One region of the Mesorhizobium sp. M0496 genome, then DNA from elsewhere that is predicted to be linked to it. Evidence: predicted binding sites of a transcription regulator. Region 1 holds the regulator's gene; the other holds the start of a gene.

Region 1 (3,766 bases):
TCCGGCTGACCATCGACGTGACGTCGACTGCAAGGCCGAAACTGCGCTATGCGCCGGAGAGGGTGCGGCTTTCGACACGAAAGATCCCGGCGGACATGACCGCCGGCTCCCTGATCACTGGATATGCCAGGCTGTTGCCGCCGACCGGGCCGGTGCGGCCGGACAGCTACGACTTCTCCTTCGACAGCTATTTTGCCGGCATCGGCGGCAGCGGGTTCTTTCTCGGCAATCCAAAACTCGTCGTCACCGACGACTATATGCCGCTGGCAGCCCGCCTTTCCTCGGGGATCGAAAAAGCCCGTGAAGCCATTGCCGATCACATCAGGGGCAGCGTCGGTGGCGCCGAAGGCGAGATCGCCGCGGCGCTGATCGTCGGCGTTCGCGCCGGCATCCCCGATGAAATCAACGAAGCGATGCGGCGCACCGGCATTTACCACATCATCTCTATTTCCGGACTGCACATGGCGTTGGTCGCCGGCACCATCATGGGTTTGCTGCGCGGCGCCTTCGCCCTGTTTCCGGATTTTTCCGCGCGTCGCCCGGTCAAGAAATACGCCGCCGCCGCCGCACTTTTCTCGATCGCCGCCTATCTCATCATTTCCGGGGTCGTCGTTGCCGCCGAGCGCAGTTTCATCATGCTGGCGGTGATGCTGATTGCAGTGCTGTTCGATCGAGCGGCGCTGACGATGCGCAATCTGGCGATCTCGGCGATCGCCGTCATTGTGGTGTCGCCGCACGAGGTGGTCGGCCCGAGTTTCCAGATGTCCTTCGCCGCGACCGCCGCACTCGTCGGCGCCTACGCCGGCTGGGCGGATCATCGTGCAGGAAAGGCGAGACCACCGCCGCCAAAGCGATCGCTGCCCAGTTTCCTGACGCGAAAATTCCTGCTGGCGGCGGGCGGCCTTTCCATGACTTCCATCATCGCCGGCGGCGCCACGGCGCTGTTTGCCATTTGGCATTTTCAGCGTGTGTCGCCGCTCAGCCTGTTCGCCAATCTGGCCATCATGCCCATCGTGACAGTCGTCATGTTTCTGGCCGTCGCCAGCGCGTTGCTGATGCCGTTTGGGTTGGACTGGCCGGCCCTCTACCTGATGGGCAAGGGACTTACGCTGATGATCGCCATATCGGGCTGGATCTCCGAGCGTTCGCCTGTCGATGCGGTCGGACTGATTTCTCAGCAGTCTGTCCTGCTGGTGGCGATTGCCCTGGTCATCGCGACGATGGCGACGACATGGCTGCGGCTCGCGGCTCTTCCCTTCGCGCTTGCCGGCCTGCTGACCGTCTCGGATACGCGCACACCCGACGTGCTGATCTCGGAGGACGCAAGGCTGGTTGCGTTGCCGATCGGCGGTGGCGAACTTGCCGTCAGCCGCGCGCGCCCGAACGAATTCACCGTCGACAACTGGAAACGCGCGCTGACATCCGAAACCATCGTCATGCCGGAGGTGTTCAACGAAGGCGATGGCCAATTCGACGTCAGGGATGCCGCTGAAATGCCGCCGGGAGCGCCGTTCTATTGCACATCAGGCGTTTGTCTCGCCAGGCATCCGTCCGGTGCATTCATTGCCTATGTCGAGGATCGAAAGGACACCTGGAAAGCCTGTGGTTTCGCCGACCTGATCGTCATCAATGACGCGACGGCCTATGACGCCTGTCACAACCCACTGGTTCTCGTCATCACCAAACGGCAACTGGCTCGCAAAGGCAGTGCTGCCGTCTTCTTCGATCGCCAATCGGCGACCACGCCAGCGACAATCAGCTTCGCCGTGGACAGGCCATATCGGCCCTGGCATGTACAACGCAAATTCTCGCGTGAGGCGAGGGGACTGCCGCCCTTCCAGAGACCCGAGAAGCCAGCGGCTAAACCGCAGCCGCCTCAGTAGCGGCGGATCAAACCGACGAGCTTGCCTTGCACCTTGACCCTGTCGGGTCCGAAAATCCGGGTTTCATAGGCCGGATTGGCGGCTTCGAGAGCAATCGAGGCGCCCTTGCGGCGGAACCGCTTCAGCGTCGCTTCCTCTTCATCCACCAGCGCCACGATGATCTCGCCGGGGCTGGCCGTATCGGCATTGCGGATGATGACGGTATCGCCGTCGAAGATGCCGGCCTCGATCATCGAGTCACCCTTGACCTCCAGGGCATAGTGCTCGCCGCCCATGATCATGTCCGGCGGCACCGAGATCGAATGCGTCTGGTGCTGGATGGCATCGATCGGCACACCGGCGGCGATACGACCCATCACCGGGATCGACACGGCGGAGACCACGTCGTCGTCATTGCCGGCCGAAGGCATCCGCGAAGACGCCGGCTTGATCTGTCGGCCAACGCCGCCCTGACCGAGACTAGTCTGACCAAGACTGCCCTGGATGACGCTTGGCGAGAACTTTTTCGCCGCGTTGAGGCCGGGCGCGATCGAGTCCGGCAACCGCAGCACTTCCAGCGCGCGTGCCCGGTTGGGCAGTCGGCGAATGAAGCCGCGCTCTTCCAGAGCCGTGATCAACCGATGAATTCCGGATTTGGAGGCAAGGTCGAGCGCCTCCTTCATCTCGTCGAAGGATGGCGGAATGCCGCTTTCCTTCAGGCGTTCATGGATGAACATCAGCAGTTCGTGTTGCTTGCGTGTCAGCATGGCGGCCCCCAGGGTACCTAAAACCAGAATCAGAAAACAAACCCAGAACAAACACTATCTGTTCCAGTTGTGTTCCGCAACTGTTTAAAGTTTAATGAATTTATTAAGGGGATCGAAATTATTGGCAGCTCGCTGCCGGGCCTCGCCGACGACTGCATCCCGTCACAATGCGCTTGCCGGCATTGAAATTGTTATGGTTAATGGGCTGCCCGCCCATCCCTGGCCCAAGCTTGGCATGAGCTGCCCATGGATCCGCGACGGGGTATTCCCAGCCTTCTGTGCATTCGTCTGCCGTGAACGAAACGAAGCCAAAATGCCAACCTTGGTTAATTTGGTGATGCCAGTGCTGTCCACCAGCGGCGACCGGATTCGTGCGCTGGAAATTCGTCCCTCCGTCATCCCGCCAATAGGCAAGGGCGCGACAACAGTCGTCGGGACGGCTGCGTCAGGTAACGGCCTCCTTGACGGCGAAACGCTGGTCCTTCCATGCACCCGTGCGCAGAATGTCTTCCAGCACCTCAACCGCCAGCCACACATCCTTGTAGCCGACATAGAGTGGCGTGAAGCCGAAACGGATGGTCGATGGCGCGCGGAAGTCACCGATCACCCCCCGCTCGATCAGCGCCCGCATGATTTGATAGCCATGATCGTGAAGGAACGACACCTGGCTGCCGCGCCTGGTCGCGTCGCGGGTGCTCTCCAGCGTGAGACCATAGGCGCCGCACTTCGCTTCGACGAGCTGGATGAACAGTTCGGTCAGCGCGACGCTTTTCTTTCGCAATTCCGCCATGTCGACGTCGTTCCAGATGGCAAGCGCACCTTTGAGCGCCCGCATCGATAGGACCGGCTGCGTGCCGCACAGAAAGCGGCGGATGCCGGTGCCGGCCACATAACCCCGTTCGAAGGCAAAGGGCCGTGCATGCCCCCACCAGCCGCTGAGTGGCTGGCTGATCTCGCCATGGTGGCGCTGGGCGGCATAGATGAAGGCCGGCGCGCCCGGCCCCCCGTTGAGGTACTTGTAGGTGCAGCCGACAGCGAAATCGGCATTTGCGCGGTCGAGCTCGACCGGCAGAGCGCCCGCGGTGTGGCAGAGATCCCAGACGATCAGCGCTCCGGCCGCATGAGCCTTGCGCGTCA
Region 2 (3,766 bases), on a different contig from region 1:
CGCCGATGCCGGGCACCCCGACCTTCAGCGGCAGCGGCAGTGGCGTCATGTCATAGACGGTGCCGTTGCGGTGCTTGTAGGCGATGGTGCCGGTCCTCAGATCGGCGCCGGCGACATAGCCCCAGGGCGGCGCCTGGCAAGGAATGCCGAGCGGCGACAGGAACGGTCCCATCACCACCGCATAGGGCGCGCCCTCGTTACGGTTCAGTCCCTGCTCACTGCCACGCCCCTCGTCCGGCGGCGGCACCTGATCGCGTGGAATGAGTTGCGACTTGAACGCCAGATAAGTCGGCATGCCGAACATCACTTGCCGGACCGGGTCGACAGCGACGCCACCCCAGTTGAAGGTGCCGAAATTGCCGGGATAGATCAGCGAGCCCTGTACCGAAGGTGGCGTATACCGGCCTTCATAGCGCAGGCCCTGGAATTCGATCCGGCAAGCCAGCTGGTCGAACATGGTGAGGCCCCACATGTCGGCGCCGGTGAGCGGCTTCGGCATGAAGGTAAGATCCGACACCGGCTGCGTCGGCGATGTGTGATCGCCCTCGATGGCACCGCCGGGCGCCGGCACTTCGTTGACAGCGATGACCGGCTCGCCGGTGCGCCGGTCGAGCACATAGAGGTCGCCCTGCTTGGTCGGCCCGACCAGCGCCGGCACCACCGTGCCGTCGGGTTTGGTGATGTCGATCAGGCTCGGCTGCGCCGGCACGTCCATGTCCCAGAGGTCGTGGTGCACCGTCTGCCTCACCCAGCGCAATTGCCCGGAGTTGAGGTCAAGCGCGGTGATCGACGACGAGAACTTCTCGACATTGGCGCTGCGCCCGGCGCCGAGCTGGTCCGGCGTCTGGTTGCCGAGCGGCACATAGAGCAGGCCGAGCTTCTCGTCGGCGCTCGGCGTCGACCACATGTTGGGCGAGTTGGCGGTGTAGGTCTGGCCGGCCGCCAATGGCGTCGTCTGGTCCGGATTGCCGGAATCCCAGTTCCATAGCAGCTTGCCGGTGGCAGCGTCGTAGGCGCGGATGACGCCCGACGGCTCCTGCGTCGAATAATTGTCGTTGACCGCGCCGCCGACAATGATCTTGCCGCCTGATATCAGCGGCGCCGAGGTCGAGTAATAATAGCCCGACTTCGGATACGGCATGTTGGTCAGAAGGTTCAGCGTGCCGCCCTCGGCAAAAGCCGGGCAGACCTGCCCGTTGGCGGCATCGAGCGCGATCAGCCGCGCGTCCGAGGTCGGCAGGTAGACGCGGGTCGCACAGGGCTGGCCGGCGGCGCCGGCAGCATCGGCATAATAGGCCACGCCGCGGCAGGTCTGGTGCTGGCGGTCCTTGTCGAGCTTGATCTTGGGGTCGAAGCGCCATTTCTCCTTGCCGCTCGCTGCGTCGATGGCGATGGCGAAATTGTGCGGCGTGCAGATGTAGAGCGTGTCGCCGATCTTCAGCGGCGTCACCTGATAGGTGGTCTCGCCGACGTCGTCCGGACCCTTCACGTCGCCGGTGCGGTAAGTCCACGCCGGCTGCAGCTTGGCGACATTGTCCGGCGTGATCTGATCGAGCGGCGAATAGCGCTGGCCGAACTGCGTGCGGCCGTAATAGTGCCATTCGCCGGCCGGCACATCATTGCCGAGATTGGCGTTGGCGACGATCTTGTCGGTGCCGAGTTCGCCGGCAATGTCCTTCGGATCGGCCGTCATCGAGTAGCCAGCGACGGCAAGCGATGCCAGCACTGCAAGGATCATCGGCGCGCGCGCATCAGGGCCGACAAGACCTCGTCTCGCCCATGGCGTCAGCAGCCACAGCGCGACCAGCACGATGATGCCGCCGCGGGGCCCGAGTTCCCACCAGTCGAAGCCGGTTTCCCAGACCGCCCAGGCAAGTGTGCCGAGCACGATCGCCGCGTAGAGCCACAGCGCGGTGGATCTGCGCCGGTAGAGCAGCCAGGCGGCGATCAGGAATGCGAGACCGGCTATGAGGTAATACCAGCTGCCGCCCAGCGAAGCTAAGCGGATACCGCCGCCGCCGAGCGCCAGGCCTATGAGCAAAAGAATGAGGGAGGTGACGGTGACAGCCAAGATGATACTCCTTCGACTGTTGCGCTTTGCGACGCGGCCATGGGCAACCGGCGTTACCTTCCTGCCCTGGGCACAACTTTCTCCCGCCTGCCGCGCCTGTCAAGCGCGGAGCACACGCCGAGGTGGTAATCCATCTTGCCTGCATCAGCGTTTTCCAGCGCTCTCGGCGCCGTGATGACCGACGAGGCGCGCTCGTTCGGTTTTCGTCGCTCTCGGTTACCGCAAGGCCTGAACGGCGATATCAGGCACTTTACCGGAACAAAACGTAGACACTTCTGGTCTTTCGCTCCCGAATCACTACATTCGGGGCAATGTCCGGCTTTTCCGAAGACATGCCCTTTTTCGACGAACCCAATGCGCGGCCCTCGGCCCCGTCGGGCATTGCTGCGCGCGCCATGGCTGCCCGCAGCGGCCACAACAATGCGCCCGACTATCTGAAGGGGCTGAACCCCGAGCAGCGGCTGGCGGTGGAAACCACCGAAGGTCCGGTTCTGGTGCTGGCCGGCGCCGGCACCGGCAAGACACGCGTCTTGACCACCCGCATCGCCCACATCCTCGCCACCGGCAAGGCCTTCCCGTCGCAGATCCTTGCGGTGACCTTCACCAACAAGGCCGCCCGCGAGATGAAGATCCGCATCGGCGTCCTGATCGGCGAAGGCAATGTCGAAGGTATGCCCTGGCTCGGCACCTTCCACTCGATCGGCGTCAAGCTGCTGCGCCGCCATGCCGAGCTTGCAGGCTTGCGCTCCGACTTCACCATTCTCGACACCGACGACGTCGTGCGGCTGATCAAGCAGCTGATCCAGGCCGAAGGGCTCGACGACAAGCGCTGGCCGGCCAAGCAGTTCGCCCAGATGATCGATGGCTGGAAGAACAAGGGGCAAGGCCCGGCCGATATCGCCGAGGGCGACGCGCGCGCCTTCGCCAATGGCAAGGGCCGCGAACTCTACAAGGCCTATCAGGAGCGGCTGAAGACGCTGAATGCCTGCGATTTCGGCGACCTCCTGTGCCACCCGATCCGCATCTTCCGCGCCAATCCGGACGTGCTGAAGGAATACCACAAGCGCTTCAAATACATCCTCGTCGACGAGTACCAGGACACCAACACAGCGCAATACATGTGGCTGCGGCTTTTGGCGCAGCGGCCGCAGTCCTCCCCCCTCGAGGGGGAGGTGCCCGCGAAGCGGGCGGAGGGGGTTGCCGCAGAAGGCACCTCCAGAACGTCGAGCACTGCCGCGCGGACCCCACCCGACCGGGCTTCGCCCGGCCACCCTCCCCTCAAGGGGGAGGGAAACCCGCGTCCGGCCACCGTCAACATCTGCTGCGTCGGCGACGACGACCAATCCATCTACGGCTGGCGCGGGGCCGAGGTCGACAACATCCTGCGCTTCGACAAGGATTTTCCCGGCGCCACCATCATAAGGCTGGAGCGCAACTACCGCTCGACCGCGCACATCCTTGGCGCGGCCTCCCACCTCATCGCCCACAATGAGGGCCGCTTCGGCAAGACGCTGTTCACCGACCGCGACGAGCCGGAGGACGGCAAGGTGCATGTCCATGCCGCCTGGGATTCCGAGGAGGAAGCTCGCGCCGTCGGCGAGACCATCGAGACCTATCAGCGCCAGAAGCACAATCTCAACGACATGGCGATCCTGGTCCGCGCCTCCTTCCAGATGCGCGAGTTCGAGGATCGCT

What was found. Region 1 encodes LexA, which represses DNA repair genes until DNA is damaged. Its sites were predicted from a motif close to TGTTCNNNNTGTGTTCNG; they were not measured.
Region 2: NKI73_RS25265 (ATP-dependent helicase) is a predicted target of LexA. The motif match lies at 2,326-2,343, and genes of this name have one in related genera.

The regions. Positions count from the first base shown of each region.
Region 1 covers NZ_JAMYRC010000003.1:56,581-60,346, reverse strand. Annotated here, with positions in the region: gene NKI73_RS05150 (ComEC/Rec2 family competence protein) at 1-1,883, shown strand, start outside; gene lexA (transcriptional repressor LexA) at 1,877-2,629, opposite strand; gene kynU (kynureninase) at 3,075-3,766, opposite strand, start outside.
Region 2 covers NZ_JAMYRC010000036.1:30,729-34,494, reverse strand. Annotated here, with positions in the region: gene NKI73_RS25270 (glucose/quinate/shikimate family membrane-bound PQQ-dependent dehydrogenase) at 1-2,071, opposite strand, end outside; gene NKI73_RS25265 (ATP-dependent helicase) at 2,383-3,766, shown strand, end outside.